Regions from separate parts of the Neobacillus sp. GCM10023253 genome, predicted to be linked through region 3. Evidence: riboswitches for the same ligand, from Rfam matches in the RefSeq annotation. Region 3 holds a riboswitch; each other region holds the start of a gene.
What was found. Region 3 has a riboswitch for cyclic di-GMP ahead of ACFPA1_RS23570 (DUF5667 domain-containing protein). Riboswitches for the same ligand answer to the same signal wherever they lie in the genome.
Positions count from the first base shown of each region.

Region 1 (4,352 bases), on a different contig from region 3:
TATTTATTTAAATTCTTTTTCATCAAAGATTTCCTCAACAAAGTCGGTATCCACATCATCTCTGAAAGTTTTCTTTGTCTCCCTGATTGTCTCGGTCACTTTAGGTGTTAGGTCGCGAAGCTCATCCACCTTATCCATGATATAGGAGATATCTTCTCCCGCCTGCTCGACGGTATCCATAATTTTCTCTGCCGTTTCCTTTACCTTCCCGACCATTTCACCCGGATGTCGGACAACATAAGACACCTTTCCGGAAACTTTGCAAGCGTGCTCCTTCATGATTTGACGGGTTTGTTTGTCGAAGAGACTAATCGCTCCGCCAGCAATGGCTCCAATCAGCATTCCTTGCCAAAATTTATTCTTTGTCATCTTAACCTCTCCTTGCTTAATCATAAAAATGAATGAAAATTATTCCAATGAATTTTCCTATCATTTATTTTGCTTTATCTAGAAAGGGTATGCAAGTCTGGCCCTAATTTTTCTGTGTTGACATCATTCAGTGAACATGAAAAGATGGACATATGAATTTCCGAAAGGGTGACCGAAAATGGATTTATCGTTGAAGTCAGTAGAAAATGTTGAATATATGATTGAGCAAATTAAAGAGAAGTTAAAGGTTTTGAATCTAGGCGCAATTAAACCTTCCCATTTTGATGAGGAAATGTATGAAGAGTTGAAAGAGATTTATGAAATGGTAATGAAAAAGAATTCTTTCAGCCCTAATGAAATGCAGGCTCTAGTTGAAGAATTGGGAAACTTGCGTAAAAAATAAAAACAGACCTCGAATGAGATCTGTTTTTTATTTTTTAATCTTGATCAGTTAAAATGATCGGGCCATCTTTGGTGATGGCGATTGTGTGCTCATATTGGGCGGAATAGGTGCTATCGACGGTCCTTGCTGTCCATCCATTTGAATCCATTTTGGTGAATAATAATCCGATATTCACCATTGGCTCAATCGTAAATACCATTCCCTCTTTAATTCTTGGGCCTTTACCTGGCAAACCGTAATGCGGTACATCCGGCTTTTCGTGAATCACTGCTCCAATCCCATGTCCGATAAAGTCGCGGACAACCGCGAGTCCTTCACTTTCCACATAAGTCTGAATGGCATGACCGATATCGCCAATCCGGTTGCCTGGAACCGCTTGTTCAATTCCCTTGTACAAGGCTTCCTTTGTGACTTTTAATAAATGCTCAGTCTCTTCGGAAACCTCGCCAACTGCGTAAGACCATGCTGAATCAGCCAAGGCCCCGTTGTAATTAACAACCATATCAATCGTGACGATGTCCCCTTCCTGCAATGGTTCTTTGCGCGGGAAGCCATGGCAGATTTCATCGTTAATACTTGCGCATGTTGCGTATTCGTAGCCCTTATAACCTTTTTGTTCCGGAGTGGCATTATGCTTTTTTAAAAATCCCTCTACAAACTGATCAATTTCCCAAGTGGTAATCCCTGGCTTAATCATTTTGGCAATTTCTTTGTGACAGGCAGCGAGGATTTCTCCTGCCTTTTTCATTGCTTCGATTTCTCGTTGTGACTTTAAGACAATCATGTAATGTTCCCCTGCCTTTTTGAATAAATTCTTTTGTCTGGAGACCTATTTGTGCGAATGCTGGTATATAAAAACGATTACTATATGACATTTTTGGCAACACTTTAATATTAACGCTAACGGACTTATTTTTCAAAACTACTTTCTCAATGTAAAAACTAATTATGCAAATTTCGATAATTTGCCATATTCCTTTGTTCTTAATATGGTACTCTCAAATTCTTTTTGATAGAATGATGTTATAAATTATTTTTAGGTGTGTGAGAATCCATGATAGGTGACCGCGTAAAGAAATTCCGCCAAGAGAAGAAGATGTCACTTTCTGAACTAGCAGAGCAGGCAGGAGTTGCAAAATCCTATTTAAGCTCGCTTGAGAGAAACCTTCAAAAAAATCCGTCCATACAGTTTCTTGAAAAGATTGCCGGTGTATTAAACATTCCGGTTGAGCATTTAATACATGAGCAGATTGACAAGACGGCATTGGACAATGATTGGATGAATTTAGTAAAGGAAGCCATGACCTCCGGTGTTTCAAAAGATCAATTCCGCGAGTTCTTGGAATTTAATAAATGGCGGAACAATCAAAACAATAGTTAAAATGTACAAAAAAAACATCCTACAAAAATTCTTAATTTTTGTAGGATGTTTTTTCATTTTGGTATGTAACAAATTGTTCTGATTGGTGATTACCGCTTAGGAAATTTCGAATATCTTCTACCGATAATCCAATCCTCTTAGCTTCCATAATTAGTACTAGCCAATCCTTGTCAAGCTTCTCCATCTGCTCAATCTCCAAATTCATACTAACAACCCCCTAAAATACTTACCCGTATTTCAGGCAGCCCGGCCATCATAGCTTCTCTCTATTTCCACCTTAGACCCTCGGCTTTGCGTCCTTGATTTTCACCAAGTTTGCCTTTTTCTGAAAAATAACTGTCTATTTATTATTTCATCAGTTCATCTTTTCTAGGACTAAATTCACACTAACTATTTAGTAAGTTCATTATAACTAGTCCTTTTATAACAAAGTGTTAGTTTTTGTCAGCATTTTTAATATTCTAAACCCCTTTTTTAGACATTTTTTGACAAACTCCCGCATTTTTTCCTCTAATTCCCATTGCCTGAAAATGGAATATATAAATAATAGAGCATTTGAAGTCGAATATCCTCCTAATTTATGGGAAGAAAATTTTCCTTCTTTATTTTTGGCTCTGATTTTATGACGAAAACATTTGTCTAATTTGTGACGATTAGCATATAATATTAACAACATGATAATATACGGAATATTGTCAATATTCAAAATAAAATAGAGGTGATAGGCATTGACCATTGTTCATGTGTTAAACTTTTCAATCCCCATTGCTTTTATGGTATTTGCAGGTTATTTCTTAGACCGCATGTGCAAGCCTGCCAAATTTGAAGAAAAAGCTGGTGAAGAGGAATTGTAAAAATTCTCTCCTCGCCAGCTTTTTTTTACTAATCAGAATTTATTTAAACCGTTTTTCTACCTTTTGTTCGTAATTTTTGAAAATGGACGAATTTGTTTTCGCCCCTCGTTTTGACATCAATTGATTAAAGCGAAGGAGCTTTTCATTTAACTTTTTTTGCAAATCTTCCTTCTTACCGCTGTCGTCACATTTTTTGATGAGATCCTCGATGGTCATCATCTCTTTGCGTAAATGGTTTTCCTCTTCTGAAAAGCCTGCATTTTTCATGATTTTGTAAGCCATGCGCAGTTCTTCTGGAATACCTGATAAATCTTCAAGCTTCAGCAGTTTTCCATATCCAGGAAGATTATCAAATTCTCCATCTTTGTATGCTTTTTTAATCCGATCTTCTGAGACAATATGAAACATATCCATGTTATTGCCCTCCTTTTTTAGCATACTCACTAGATTTATTATAACAAAGGTCCATTTTGGTTGAAAAATAAATCGGTAATGATTTCAGCTTTATTGGGGCATGCTACAAGCGATAACGAAAGGAGTGTTAGACTTGGCACGTGGAGAACATTTTAATCATAAAAACAAAAACCATCCGGGTGAATTCCCCAAGAACACCATGACCGAGAGTCATGCTGAGCAGGCAATTGGGGATGAAGAATTTATTGTCACCCAGGAGGCCTTTAAAAATAGAATTGAGGAAGAGGACACGCCGCAGGATACCGCCCGCCTGCTTCCTGAGCAGACAGAGTAAAAGGCGTGAAGAGTTTTCACGCCTTTTTACTCTGTTTATTTTTCGAAGCTTAATTTCTTCATAAACTGAGAAAATTCCAGGGTTTTCAGCCATTCTGCCAGTCTTTCGATATCCTTCGAGAAGATGCGGTCCTGCTTAATGGATGCCACCTGCTCACGACCTTTTTCATAGAAGTTCTTCGTATGGGTCGCCATTTTCTCTACACCGCGATATTCGACGGCCTGCATGGCGCAAATCATCTCAATCGCAAGGACCCTGCGAGTGTTTTGGATGATTTGATGTGCATGCCTTGATGCTATCGTCCCCATGCTGACATGATCCTCTTGGTTTGCCGATGATGGAATGGAATCCACACTAGCTGGATGTGCCAAAGTTTTATTTTCTGAAACAAGTGCAGCCGCTGCATACTGCATAATCATTGCCCCTGATTGCAGGCCTGGCTGCGGGCTTAAAAACGGCGGCAGATCGCTTAATTGCGGATTAACTAACCGTTCCACACGACGTTCCGAAATATTAGCAAGCTCTGCTACTGCGATTTTCATAAAGTCCATTGCAAAAGCAATTGGCTGCCCGTGGAAGTTTCCACCGGAGATGACC
Region 1 is NZ_JBHSHV010000028.1:75,880-80,231, forward strand. It holds gene ACFPA1_RS25575 (YtxH domain-containing protein) at 4-369, opposite strand; gene ACFPA1_RS25580 (DUF1128 domain-containing protein) at 548-772, shown strand; gene map (type I methionyl aminopeptidase) at 807-1,556, opposite strand; gene ACFPA1_RS25590 (helix-turn-helix domain-containing protein) at 1,827-2,153, shown strand; gene ACFPA1_RS25595 (anti-repressor SinI family protein) at 2,185-2,358, opposite strand; cyclic di-GMP riboswitch class I at 2,391-2,483, opposite strand; gene ACFPA1_RS25600 (hypothetical protein) at 2,882-3,007, shown strand; gene ACFPA1_RS25605 (DUF1992 domain-containing protein) at 3,047-3,421, opposite strand; gene ACFPA1_RS25610 (hypothetical protein) at 3,546-3,755, shown strand; gene hutH (histidine ammonia-lyase) at 3,791-4,352, opposite strand, start outside.
Region 1: another riboswitch for cyclic di-GMP. It lies ahead of ACFPA1_RS25595 (anti-repressor SinI family protein); the one in region 3 lies ahead of ACFPA1_RS23570 (DUF5667 domain-containing protein).

Region 2 (4,352 bases), on a different contig from region 3:
TACCAAGGCATTAAAGTTAATATTAAGTTCAATGAAGTAAAGGTTTATCCTGAAGGCTTTGCGGCTTATATCAACCTTGTCATGGATAATAATTTAAAAGTTATTAATAAGGACTTAATCGATAAACGCATTTTAATTCAAGACATCGGCGGCCTCTCCACGGACATCGCCGTCATTAAAAACCGCAATGTCGACGATGACAAGGCGCAAGGGTTTAATCTTGGGGTATCCGAATCGCTAGAAATGATTCGTGAGGAAATTCGTAAAAAACACGGTGTGGAGCTCGACAGCCGCCGCGATGTCGTAGAAATTATTACGAAGAAAAACGACCGTAATCACATCATGGTGAAAGGAAGCCGGACAAGTGTCCATGACATCACCGACCGCATCCTGCTAGACCTTGCGAAAAAGCAATACCGCTTGCTGCGTAATGTCTGGTCTAAGAACTCGCAGACGGAAATCTGCTACTTTGTCGGCGGCGGGTCCATCATTTTAAAGGAATATTTAAAAGCATTGAATAACGGTTTAGATGGTTTTAACATCGATTTCTTTGAGGACGAGAAGGAAAGCATTTGGATGATGTCGAATGCTTATTATAAGTTAATTACGGATTTTGTTCGTAAAACTGAGAAGCAAAGGGCTGCCCAAGATAAAGCACCAGTAAAAAGTTAATTTTAGGGTGATTCTATGAAAAAGGCATCCGAAAACGAAATCAAAAGGGGCCAAGCTGTATCCTTCCGCATCCCTTCTGATACTCCGGATCACATATTAAAACAGCTTCAAAAAATTAAGGAAACAGAACGCCGGAATTTTTCCAGCAAAATTGCTTCGTTTGTTATGGAGGGTGTAAGCCAGTCCTTTTCCCGGGAAAAGGAAACGGTCACCATCCCCCTCCCCAAGGGGCTAACGAAAGCACAGCGTGATTGGCTGAAGCACGAGCATTCCGAAGCACTGCTGGGAAGCATTCTTTATCAGTTGATTTCCGACCCGGTAAGGTCGACCGCACTGCTGGCCTCGTTGAACAGCAAGGCTGTAGATATTGATGAGGCGTTGTACCTGCAGGAGACTACGGCCTTCCCTGCCCCAGAGCCACTTTCTTTTTCGGAGAGCCCTTTTGAAGAAGAAATAGCTGCAGGAATTGACTTGGCTGATGATGATTTGGACGAGTTTGCTTTCGAGACCATCGACCAGGCCATGTCCCCTACTGAGGATGAAGCCGACGAGAAGGATCTTGATGCCGATGACCTGCTGGGCGGGTTTTTGGCGAGTATGAATAAATAAGGATTAAGATGAGGCACCTTGGTGATGAGGTGCCTTTTGCTATGGTTTAGCATCCAATATTACCAGTATTTTACAATTTTAATAGGGTTATAGCTTAAAAGAATAGAAATTAAGTAGATTAGGAGGGATGAAAATTCATATGAAGGTGTGTATACAGGTAATTATGGGGATTATTATTGGCTGGCTCCTGTTAAATGTCATGGGGCTTGAACAAGCGGAATTGTTTAAACTTGTGTATCAATACTTAAATTCGACGCTGGCTTATTTTATTGTTGTGGTGGTTGTGCCTACTATTTGCTTTACTTTTTTTCGTAAATTTAAGGTTTTTGGGGTTGCTGTTGCGGTAACGATGGTGGGGATGTTTGTGGTGGTTTATGTAGCGCTGAATACAGGAAGTATTGGGTTTTAGAAATTTTAAAGAGGTGGTCTAAACCACCCCCTTTGGGTCTAATGAAACAATTTTGAAAAAATACTTTTTAGCGAATTCCCTTTTTTAAAATAAATCTCTTCTCGCACCTTTTCATTGATAGCCTGCCAAAGCATGATTTCCACGTCCGAGAGCTGCTTGGATTCCTCCACTTTTAGGAAAGCGGCAAAATAGTCTAACGGCACTCCGTAAAATCTTGAAATATCCGCCATGATCTCAAACGAAACTGACTTACGATCCCCTTTTTCAAGCATGCTTAAATATTGAAGGGTGATCCCAGTCCCCTTTGCAACTTCTTCAAGTCGTAAATTTCTTTCTAACCGTAATCGTCTTAACTCCTGCCCCAATGGAGTGGCCATAGTATACCTCCTTCCCCTACTCAATTTCCGAGCTGTATTTAATCGTTAAGATATAGTACCAGCTAACGGCTGCTTCAAATAATGTGATCATAAGTTCTTCTGATTTTCTAGGAATTTTAAAATATCTTTGTAGTTGATAATGAAGCAGCTCGTGAAAAATAGTTTGTAATTGCTCCGGGTAATCCATTTTTTCGTCGATGATAATCATTTTTTTCTCAGGATAATAAATACCCTTTATATCTTTCAAATCCATAAAAACAATAGGGATCTTATATTTTCTCACTATCTTCTTCGTTAATAAATTTATCTGGGATTGATTAATCGACATAAACTGCTTATGCAGGTATCCAATGATTGTATAGTAGGTAAGAAAAAGAATGAGTACTAGATTAACCTCAAGCTGATTGAAAAAAGATAGTATAGGGAATATAACCGCTACTTCAAACATCATAGGTCCAAACCGGTCCAAAAATAACTTACTGGATACTGCCCCAGTCTCCAGATAAACATAGACATATTTCAGAACGATGCTCAGAGTCAACATAAGCAGCATAGTTAGGTATCTAGCTAAATAAGTCTTGTCACTATATTCATTATAAATCTCGTTACAGATAATGATAGTGATTATATACATGGTGAGCAAGGATATCCTAGCTTGGATACTGCCTCTTTTTTGAATGAAACTGGCTACGAAACAATCAACAAGCAGATAAATGAAACCATAAACAATGGAGAAACGGTCAAATATTAATAAAGATAATATTACATGAAAAAAGGAATAGCCGAAACCGGAAAAAACCTTCAGATTAACTTGGTCAAACAGGACCATAATGCAAAGAAAGAAAACAATATTCCATTCCAGCTCTTTGGGGAAAACAATAAATAAATCTGTCAAAACTATGGAAGGAATCAAGAAGAACAAATAGATATGCTGCCGCCTGAAATGATTCATGACGATTCTCCTGTTAATCAGTACTTTTATACCATTTTTAATTATGTTACTTGAGAAAATTTACAAGTTAAATAATTATTTTTCTACAAAAAATTAAAATTTTGACGGATTTTGTCATTCTAAAATCATTCAATTCCACTATCGTTTAATATATTCTTAATATAGAAGGGTGTAATACTCCAACTTTATTTTCCTCCTATTTTTTAAAACGCACTAACAAAGTTTAGTGCTCTTTTTTATAAATGGGAATGAAATTTGCAAATCTAGCATGAATTATGTCGTAGGAAAAAAACACCATTAAACTATAGTTTAATCTATAATGAATTCATAGAAACGATATTTTTATATTAAAGTGGCCACGCAATATTACAAAATATCGTGAATTAAAGGATGTAATGATAGTTTTTAAATTGGATTTACATCCTTTACTTGGGGAAGCTTTGAAGTATAGCCTTAAATTGGACACTTGGGCTATATGGAGCTAGTAGTGTAACCGGCCCTCTTAGGTTTTAATAAAAACTTTTCTAAGAGGAGAGAGGTCTATGAAGAGGATTTTATCAGGGGTAGCAGCAGGAGCTTTAGCTCTAGGACTTATGGCAAGTTCAGCGTTTGCTGCAGTAACATTCGACTCATCATCAGGAATAGGTTTTGTGGGTAAAGGTGATGTTCAAACTGCTTTAGGCTACAATAATGCCCAAATGCAGAAAGAGGCTAATAATCTCGTTTTCACGTATAAAGCGGAAGATACTTATGCAATAACGGTCACATGGGATACTGGTGAGGGTACAAAGGGGGAGCAAACACATTATGTAACGCATGAAAGAACCTCTTCTATTGATAGCAATGTTTCATACGATCCAAGAAAAGCTAACCAATATACTGGTTTTAATCTGAAAGGATACGAAGGCATTTTAACGGAGGTTGGTGACATCCCTACAATTGGGGAAGAGTTCCCAGGGAAATCAGGGCATATTGTGACTAACGTTGAGAAAGTTTCAACTACCGGCACATTATATGTAAATGGGATTGCTATTCAGTAATACTCTGATTGTGTTTGCAGACTTTGCATGTGAGAGAAGGTGCTCTTAAGGGGTATCTTCTTTTTTGGATTGAATGAGATTCTACAATTCTTTAATAACTTTTGGGGGTTTTGTTGAATTTTGCCGAAAACTAGTTGGAACATGTCGAAGGGAAAAAATACCTATAAACTATAGTTTAAATTATAATATTTTCATAGATATATAGTTCTATAAACAGAACACACCCTATAAAGGTGATATCGATATAGGGGTTAATGGGAAGAGGGTGAGCTATGGAAATTATCATTTCAGGT
Region 2 is NZ_JBHSHV010000027.1:80,396-84,747, forward strand. It holds gene ACFPA1_RS23940 (hypothetical protein) at 1-672, shown strand, start outside; gene ACFPA1_RS23945 (hypothetical protein) at 688-1,281, shown strand; gene ACFPA1_RS23950 (hypothetical protein) at 1,409-1,690, shown strand; gene ACFPA1_RS23955 (helix-turn-helix domain-containing protein) at 1,729-2,067, opposite strand; gene ACFPA1_RS23960 (hypothetical protein) at 2,084-3,019, opposite strand; cyclic di-GMP riboswitch class II at 3,444-3,525, shown strand; gene ACFPA1_RS23965 (hypothetical protein) at 3,562-4,059, shown strand.
Region 2: another riboswitch for cyclic di-GMP. It lies ahead of ACFPA1_RS23965 (hypothetical protein); the one in region 3 lies ahead of ACFPA1_RS23570 (DUF5667 domain-containing protein).

Region 3 (4,352 bases):
TGTTTGGACGCGGGGACGGTCTCATGCATCATTGCTAGCTACTCTAAACAAAAGAACCTCCAAAATGGTTCACAGTCTTCATTTTTCCGAAATATTCTATAAAGGGTTAAATCTTTTATAGGGAGTATGTTTATGAATCCGGATTTCAATCCTTCTAAGCTGCATGTTAACTGCTTGCCTTCCTCATCATCGATGCAGGTTTATGGCCGAAAATACACTTTGACACATTCCGATACAACCGGTGACTTGTTTTTGAGCATTGGCTATCATTATGATTTAAAAGGTATTAACGTTTCCAAGCGTGATGAAGTACTGGCAGAATGGATGACAACAAAGAAGGGAGCGCCTATTTTAAGCGGAAATGTGTATGTGAGTGGAGGGGAATTTGATGAACAAACGGCACAGCGGCGATTCCTGATCTTCCAGCGTGAATTGAACCTTGCCCTATCTGCCATCATCTATGGCGACCAACGTCTTTTCCGTCAGTATCCTGAACTGCTCGATGCAAACATCTTTATACACTTTAACTCAATCTTTCCAGCCTTTAACCAAACCATGTACTATCGTACTCCGCGCTATTATACGTAGGGACTGTTCTCGTGCCTCATTTCAGTCGTTGCCCGCCATTTTCCCCTAACTTAACTATTGGTAATAATCGGATGGATTTGTGTCTTCTAGTACACCATTTTTTGAACCATAAGAACCGTCCCTCTGCCTCAAAGCTGACTCAGCACAGGCAATTGTGAGGCAAGAGAACCGTCCCCGTGCTTCAATCTGAGACTATTGATGTATTCCATTATTTTTTTAAAAAAGTTATTATATTTCGTTGTAATGGTTTAATGATGTTATAAAGTCTTGGAGTAGAGGGAAGGTATTTTTTGAAATGTCTTTGGATTCTTTGGTATTGGCTTTTTCAACGGCGGACATAGACTATGACATGTTAAAAAATTTAGGAATTTCGATTGGAATTTTGGCTGTATTTATTCTTTTTAGAAACCTGTTTACTAAATATGTGTTTCAGTTGATTGTAAAATTGACCCGCAAAACACCGACTGAATTTTTAACACAGATTTGTTTGAGTTTTGAACGTCCTTTAGGGTGGGCGTTTATTATTGTAGGTTTGTACCTGGCGATGGATTATTTCCCTTTTATGGAGCAGCAAAATGCGTTGTTTATCAAATTTTTGCGTTCGATGATCATTGTTTTAATTACGTGGGGATTGTTTAATTTGTCTTCTCCTAGCACAGGAATCTTGATCAGTGTTAATGAAAAAATGAACAATAAGATTGATTTGATTCTTCTTCCGTTTATTTCAAGGACCATTCGCGTCATTATTATCGCCATTAGTATCAGTATTATCGGGCAGGAGTTTAATTATGATGTCAATGGATTGGTTGCCGGCCTTGGCTTAGGGGGACTTGCCTTTGCTTTAGCGGCAAAGGAAGCTGTCGGGAATCTCATTGGCGGGGTCGTGATTGTCACGGAAAAACCATTTTCGATTGGAGAGTGGATCAAGACGCCGAGCGTAGAGGGGATCGTCGAAGATATCAATTTTAGAAGCACGAAGGTTCGAACCTTTAGCCAAGCTCTAGTGACGGTTCCAAATGCGACACTCGCGAACGAAGCGATTACGAACTGGAGCCGTATGGGAAAAAGAAAGATCGATTTTCACTTAGGACTTAACTATAAAACCACGAAGGAAGAATTGGAACGAGTAGTAAGGCGGATTGAACAATTGCTAAGGACGCATGAGGAAATCCACCCGGATACCATTATGGTCGCGTTCGACCACTATAACGAGAGCAGTCTTGATGTTCTAATCTACTTTTTCACAAACTCGACCGTTTGGGCAGAACACGTAAAAATCAAACACGAAATCAATCTAGAAATCATGGCGATACTAGAGGAAGAGGCAGTAGAAATAGCCTTCCCGAGCCGAACCCTCTACGTCACACCACAAACAAACGAAGTATTCCAAACAATGGGCTCTGTTGATTGAGTGATGCATGGGGACGGTTCTCGTGCATCATTTTTTGGAGCATAGTTGTGTTATTTAAGCGTTTGACAACTATTTTGATGCATAAGAACCGTCCCTCTGCATCATTTTAACGGGACCATCTACTCATTTTTTGTCGTTTATTATATATTTAAGTAGAAAATGATGGACGAGAGTCTTTTGGGTGTCGTTCTTCATTTGTAAAAGGCAAATCTATCGAAAGGTAGAGACGCAAAGTCACAGGCCTAAGGCGTATATCGCTATGGCGGCTGGGTTACCAAATGGAGAATCGCGAAAAGGCTCTAGCTTAATAGGGTTTATTTCGAGATTCTTCCTTTAAACATAAACTAGTTTAGGAGGAATTTTTTTATGGTAAAAAATGTTCAGTCATTCAAAAAGGTTCGCAATGTCCTTGCAACAAGCGTAATAGCTGCGGGATTTGTGTTCACTGGTGGAGTTGGTTCGGCGTTTGCGGAGGAACCCGTGACCACTGCTACACCAACAGAAGATACTGTTCAACAGGATCAGACGGTTCAGGTAGGACAAACTGTTGATGCAACTACTGAATCTGAATCAACCGATGCAGAGGCAACATCTTCGGTGGCATCCGAACCAACAACTACCGTGGATGCTGGGGCTGCAGCCGATACTACTGAAACAACAACCGATGCTGCGCAAACAGAGGGTACGACAGAAGTATCAGGTGAAGAACCATCTTTACTACCTGGAGATTTTCTCTACTTTGTAAAAAAATTAATGGAGAATGTTCAATTAGCGTTAACCTTTGATGAAGTAAAAGAGTCGGAACTGCTGGCTTCTTTCGCGGAGGAACGCATTAAAGAGGCGGAGGCATTGCTAGCTTCTGGCGAAGAGGAATTAGCCAATGAAACTCTTCAACAAGCGCTGGAACAACAAGAATTGGCTTTGGCCAAATATCAGCAAGGCGAGACGGTTGAGGATTCTCAGCCTGGGACGTCCGAAGATGAAACAGCGACTAACGATGAAGGTATAACTGTTGAAGGAGACGAAACGGCAGCACCTGTTGACCCAGTCCGGGCAGCGATTGAGGCTAAGTTTGCTGCTAACTTGTTAGCTTTGCAAACCGCCTTGGAAAAAGTGGACAACCCTCGTGCAAAAGAGGCATTAGCCAAGAACGTCAGCAAAGTACAAGAAAAGATTGAAAAGAAAATCAGCAAGAAGTTAGCGGAGTTGGAGCTTAAGCAGGAAAACACTGGGGACGACCAAGCCGCGGGCGAAGTGGAAGATGAAACCACCAATGTACAGCCTGTAGAAGGAAATATGGAGTCTACGGAAGATACCGCAAATACGGCAGATGTTGAAAAAGCCACGAATGAGGCTGCCGAGGAAACTGAGCAAAAGCCTCTTGAGAAAGTTAATGCAGTTGCAAAGACCACTGTAAATCAAGCTAAAGCAGAAGCACAAAAAATGGCAGAAAGCCAGCGCGAGGCGGCAGTTAAAATAGAGGAACAAAAACGTGCTGATGCGGCAAAACTAGCAGAGCAAAAACGTGAAGAGGCCGCAAAGCAGGCAGAGCAAGCGAAAGAACAAGCCAAAAAGGCTCTGGAGCAACAACGCGAAAAAGCACAGAAGCAAGCCGAACAAGCCAAAAGCGCCCAGGAAAACTCAAAGAAAACAGATGGTCAGTAAAAAGAATGATGCATGGGGACGGTTCTCATGCATCATTTTTCCTTTTTTGAGGCAAAAGAACCGTCCCCGTGCATCACCAGATCAGTCCCCATGCATCACCAGATCAGTCCCCATGCATCACCATTTTTTGTAATCTATTAAAATATGTGAATTTGAATTATAATTTTACTAAATTAATTCCTTGAAATGGGGATGTTTGCTATTTTCAGCTGGGCTGCCAAGGAGGATAACTGATTGATGAATTTGAATGTGGGCGTTAGTAGGAAAATTCCTGTGCCGCTTGTTTTGCTATGTATATTTTTTGCAATCTTACCCGACTTTTTAGATGACTACGAAACGTTTTACATCGACGACATGGCGTGGTTTGCATTGCTTTTCCCGTGCTTTATCTTTTCCTATTATCTAGGATTATATGGCGGAGTTTTTACTGGAATCATCCTCAATGCCTATCATTTAAGCTGGTTTTTTTATGAAAAAAAGTTCCACAGTGAAGATATGATCGATGAAAGCGCGGCACTGCATATTGGTATCTCTGTCATTACGCTATCCTGCTCAATTGGGGTAGGGGTATTAACGGACAAGCTCCAAAATAAACAGCTAAAAATACAAGAGTTAAATGAAAGACTAATGCAAATGGCTTTATATGATTCGTTGACAGGCCTTCCCAATCGACATTATTTTTTGAGGA
Region 3 is NZ_JBHSHV010000026.1:193,750-198,101, reverse strand. It holds gene ACFPA1_RS23580 (staygreen family protein) at 133-588, shown strand; gene ACFPA1_RS23575 (mechanosensitive ion channel family protein) at 884-1,999, shown strand; cyclic di-GMP riboswitch class I at 2,193-2,278, shown strand; gene ACFPA1_RS23570 (DUF5667 domain-containing protein) at 2,366-3,664, shown strand; gene ACFPA1_RS23565 (GGDEF domain-containing protein) at 3,902-4,352, shown strand, end outside.

Region 4 (4,352 bases), on a different contig from region 3:
CCTATGGAGCAGCTAACTCCGGAACTAGCCAGGATGGGTGATTTTAGTCTAATAGCGGGCGCGCCTGAAGAGGTAGCCAAAGTAGAAAACAGGACCATTCCGGTTCCGGGTGGAGAAATCCCTGTTCGTATTTACACGCCGGAGGGTGAAGGACCATTCCCAGCATTGGTTTACTACCATGGAGGGGGCTGGGTTATCGGCAACCTGGATACGGTTGACGTGCCTTGCCGTATGTTGGCAAACAGAGCAGGCTGCGTCGTCGTATCTGTCGATTACCGATTGGCCCCTGAGCACAAATTCCCGACTGCCGCTGAGGATTCGTATGCCGCAGCAAAGTGGTTATCGGAAAATGCTGCATCCATCCAAGTAGACCCTGAGCGTATTGCAGTAGGAGGTGATAGTGCTGGCGGAAACCTTGCAGCAGTTGTGGCCTTAATGGCTCGTGAACAGGGAGGCCCTTCATTTGCCTATCAAATGCTTATCTATCCTGTCACAAATCACGCTTATGACACGGACTCTTATCGTGATAATGCAGAGGGTTACTTTTTAACAAAAAATACAATGGTCTGGTTCTGGAATCATTATCTACGTAATGAAGAGGATGGCCAAAATCCGTATGCATCCCCATTATTGGCAGAGGATTTAAGCGGACTTCCGCCTGCGCTGGTGATTACGGCAGGCTTTGATCCGTTGCGCGATGAAGGGGAAGCCTATGCGGAACGGCTGAAAGCAGCAGGCGTACCGGTGGAAGCGACACGCTATGAAGGAATGATTCACGGTTTCTTCTGGATGCCGGGAGTGCTGACGGAAGCACATAACGCCATCAACCAGGCAGCCAATGCATTGAAGCAAGCTTTTAGTGCTGTAAAAACTATATAGATAGAATGCTGATTTAGGAGTCTAACTCATAACTGGACGGGACATATATTTTTTTAAACCATTGTTAAAATGACATTAGTAATAAATAGTGAAATGAAAACAGGGTGACCCAATCACATGTTTTTTATGTGAAACAACTGACCTTGATTGCGAATTTAATAAAAATAAATCCACTTCGAGTAGCTGGGCTCAGGTGGATTTATTTATGTCTTGCATTCTTTACCAATTTATAATCAATAATTTACATAAGCCATACAGAGAATTAAAATCTCCTTGCTATTTTATTAATAGGTACTTTTTTAATATTTAATAAAAAGACTTGAGGAGGTTTTGTAATGAGTAATCAGGAGTCACACAAGGAGATGGACAGAAGAAAATTTATCAAAATAGGGGGAATAGGCACACTTGCCTTAACATTGGGAGCAGCTGGCCTTCCAAAAGATTTGTTTTCTGGGACAGCCTATGCCGAATTAAATGATGATATGAAACTTCAATTTAATCCAGACGGCAAATTCAAGATTGTTCAGTTTAATGATACACAGGATGATGAAAATATTGACCGCCGTACCATACAGTTGATGGAAAAAGTCCTCGATACAGAGAAACCGGATTTTGTGGTCCTAAACGGAGACAACATCACTGGTGGCTGTGACACTCCTACCGAAATGAAACAAGCCATAAACAATGTGGCGCAGCCGATGGAGCAAAGAGGGATTAAGTGGGCCATTACATACGGAAATCATGATGAGGATTCCACTCCAAAAAGCGGCCTAAATGAGGAGGACATGCTGGGCATTTATATGTCTTACCGATACAATATGAACACACCTGGGGTAAAAGACATAACGGGTACTGGAAACATGAATCTTCTTATCAAAAATTCAAAAGGTACAGATGCGGCATTCAACCTTTGGTTGCTTGACAGTGGAAGATATGCCCCTCAAACGATTGCGGGACAAGATTTTAAAGGATACCCGACATGGGACTGGCTTCGTATGAACCAGGTCAACTGGTATTATGAGACATCGAAAAAACTTGAGCAGCAGTGGGGGCATAAGGTTCCATCGCTTGTATTTATTCATATCCCGCTTTGGGAACATAGATTTATGTGGTTCGGAAGTGTGGACGGAAGAACAGATGCTGATCACGCAAATGCTGTAAACAAACATAATATTGTTGGAGAAAGAAATGAAGAGGAATGCCCAGGGCCAATCAACAGCGGAATGTTTTCAGCTATGCTGGAAAGAGGAGATGTCAAGGGGGTCTTCTGCGGACATGACCACGTAAATACTTATATGGGTAACTATTATGGAATCCTGCTCGGCTATTCCGGCAGCACTGGTTTTGGTGCATACGGCCTTTCGGGGGCTGATCGAAACAGATTGCGCGGTGCCAGGGTTTTCAATTTAGACGAAAACTCAAAGGACGTACTAGTGGAAACTCATATGGTGTTTGCTAAAGATTATGGCATCGATTTGACAGCCAATGACCAAAGTATTGCACCTGGGCCAATAGATGAAGGCAAAAAGAATGAAAAAGTGGTAAGAAATTAAATCATGGGAATTGAATTCAATTTGATTATTTTTTTCATAACATAATCAATTCAAACCCAAACTGGACGCTTAAAAAATTAAAAGTTTTATTTAACATCCCTGCCAACAAGAAAGCTGGCAGGGATGTTAACAATGGAATCAAATTTATAATTGTCACTTTTCTTAGTTTATGTTTACCATAAAAAATATTTTTATGTAATATTTGAAAAAATTGTAATATAATATAAATAATTAGTTTATTTAGATAAAGGCAAACCACTCGAAAGATTGGGACGCAAAGCTACAGGTCTAAGGGTTCGATGAAACTAGGATGGCTGAGCTGCCTAAAATAGTAGATATTTTAGGGGGATTTCATTTGACTACACTTGCTTATGACAACGAACTTGAAATGGACGTGGTGGAACTTAGTGATGAAAATATTATAGAGAGGTACATAACAGCTTTACTAAAAATGGCCGACAAAAATTACAAATTGTTAGAAAAAGAATTGTTGAAAAGAAGGTTATTTTTGGTTGCCTTAGAACGCTATGATAGAAAAAAGACGTTTTTCCAGACTGGCATTTCTGATTAGAGGCGCAGAAGCCACTCGAAAAAGAAAGCTCCAAGGACTTTTTAAAGTGCTTGGAGCTTTCTTTTTTTTATATTAAAAACTATTCCGATAAACATACGCATCTTTCGGTTGTGAAATAATTTTATAATCCGTCACTTTTAAAATAGGGATTTTCATTTTAAAAGGTTGATAATACATCGTGTCCATCGTTCCCGTTACTTCGTACCACTGATCATTTGGGATGTGGACATTTTCAGGAAATTGAATCATCATTCCGAACACACCAGAGTCAGCAATACAGTGAATAATCCCAAATCGGAATAAAAAGATTTGGTTGCCATTTAACCCCGGACCGTTATATGAAAAACCCTTCATCGTCATGGTTTTCCCAACAAATTCCCCGGAAAAATTGTAGATGACTTCCAGGCCTTTTAAATAGTCCTCATCTGTTAAGGTAATATGGTCATTTCCTTTATACGATTTGAATTCCTTTTTGACTAAATCCGTAAATGCATCCTGGCCCATAAATTTACTCATGTCGGGATTTAATATTTGATGCATGCCATAACGGTCGGCCCCGTCCTCTAAAGTAGGAAAACTAAATCCTTTGGCATTAACTAATTGTGAATCTAGGGTCGCTACCGGCAAAAACACACCTGTCAAAGCGGGAAGAACAATCATCGTATACGAAACCGTTCTTTTTAGCTTTTTTCCAAAAGAAGGCTTTTTATGGTCATGTGAATGATCATGATGGCATTCATGACATTCCAATTCTATCTCTGATTTTTTCTCTTTAAGGTACCATCTGATTCCTTCTACAATAGTTAGGAAGAATAGGGCATAAATCATACTGTAGGAAAGAAAGGAATACTTCATATTAATATACTTCGAAATGTTTCCTGATAAATGCAAATAGAAAAACAAGTTGGTAAACAATAATAAAATCACGACGCGAAACATTTTCTTCCCTCCTTTACAGTAATAGTGAACCGATAAATACGAATGCTGAAATTAACGAAACAAGCAGGATGACGAATTTTGGCTTAAACGTACCAAACATCATCAGCAGGTTCTTGATGTCAACCATCGCACCGAATACTAAGAACGTCACGATGGAACTTTGTGAAAACGTGTTTCTGAATGACGAAGCAACAAAAGCATCCGCTTCAGAACAAATCGACAAAATGAACGCCAGTGCCATCATGACAAGAACACCCGCTACTTTTGAATGTCCAAGTGCCGCCAACGTAGAAGTCGGGATAAAGGTTTGCATCGCTGAAGCGATTAACGAACCCATCACCAAGTACTTCCCGACGTGGAAAAATTCATCGATGGTATGAGTAATCACGCTGACCAATTTTTGCTTCGTA
Region 4 is NZ_JBHSHV010000006.1:34,082-38,433, reverse strand. It holds gene ACFPA1_RS07660 (alpha/beta hydrolase) at 4-879, shown strand; gene ACFPA1_RS07655 (metallophosphoesterase family protein) at 1,215-2,432, shown strand; cyclic di-GMP riboswitch class I at 2,672-2,759, shown strand; gene ACFPA1_RS07650 (hypothetical protein) at 2,788-3,003, shown strand; gene ACFPA1_RS07645 (TIGR03943 family putative permease subunit) at 3,076-3,942, opposite strand; gene ACFPA1_RS07640 (permease) at 3,956-4,352, opposite strand, start outside.
Region 4: another riboswitch for cyclic di-GMP. It lies ahead of ACFPA1_RS07650 (hypothetical protein); the one in region 3 lies ahead of ACFPA1_RS23570 (DUF5667 domain-containing protein).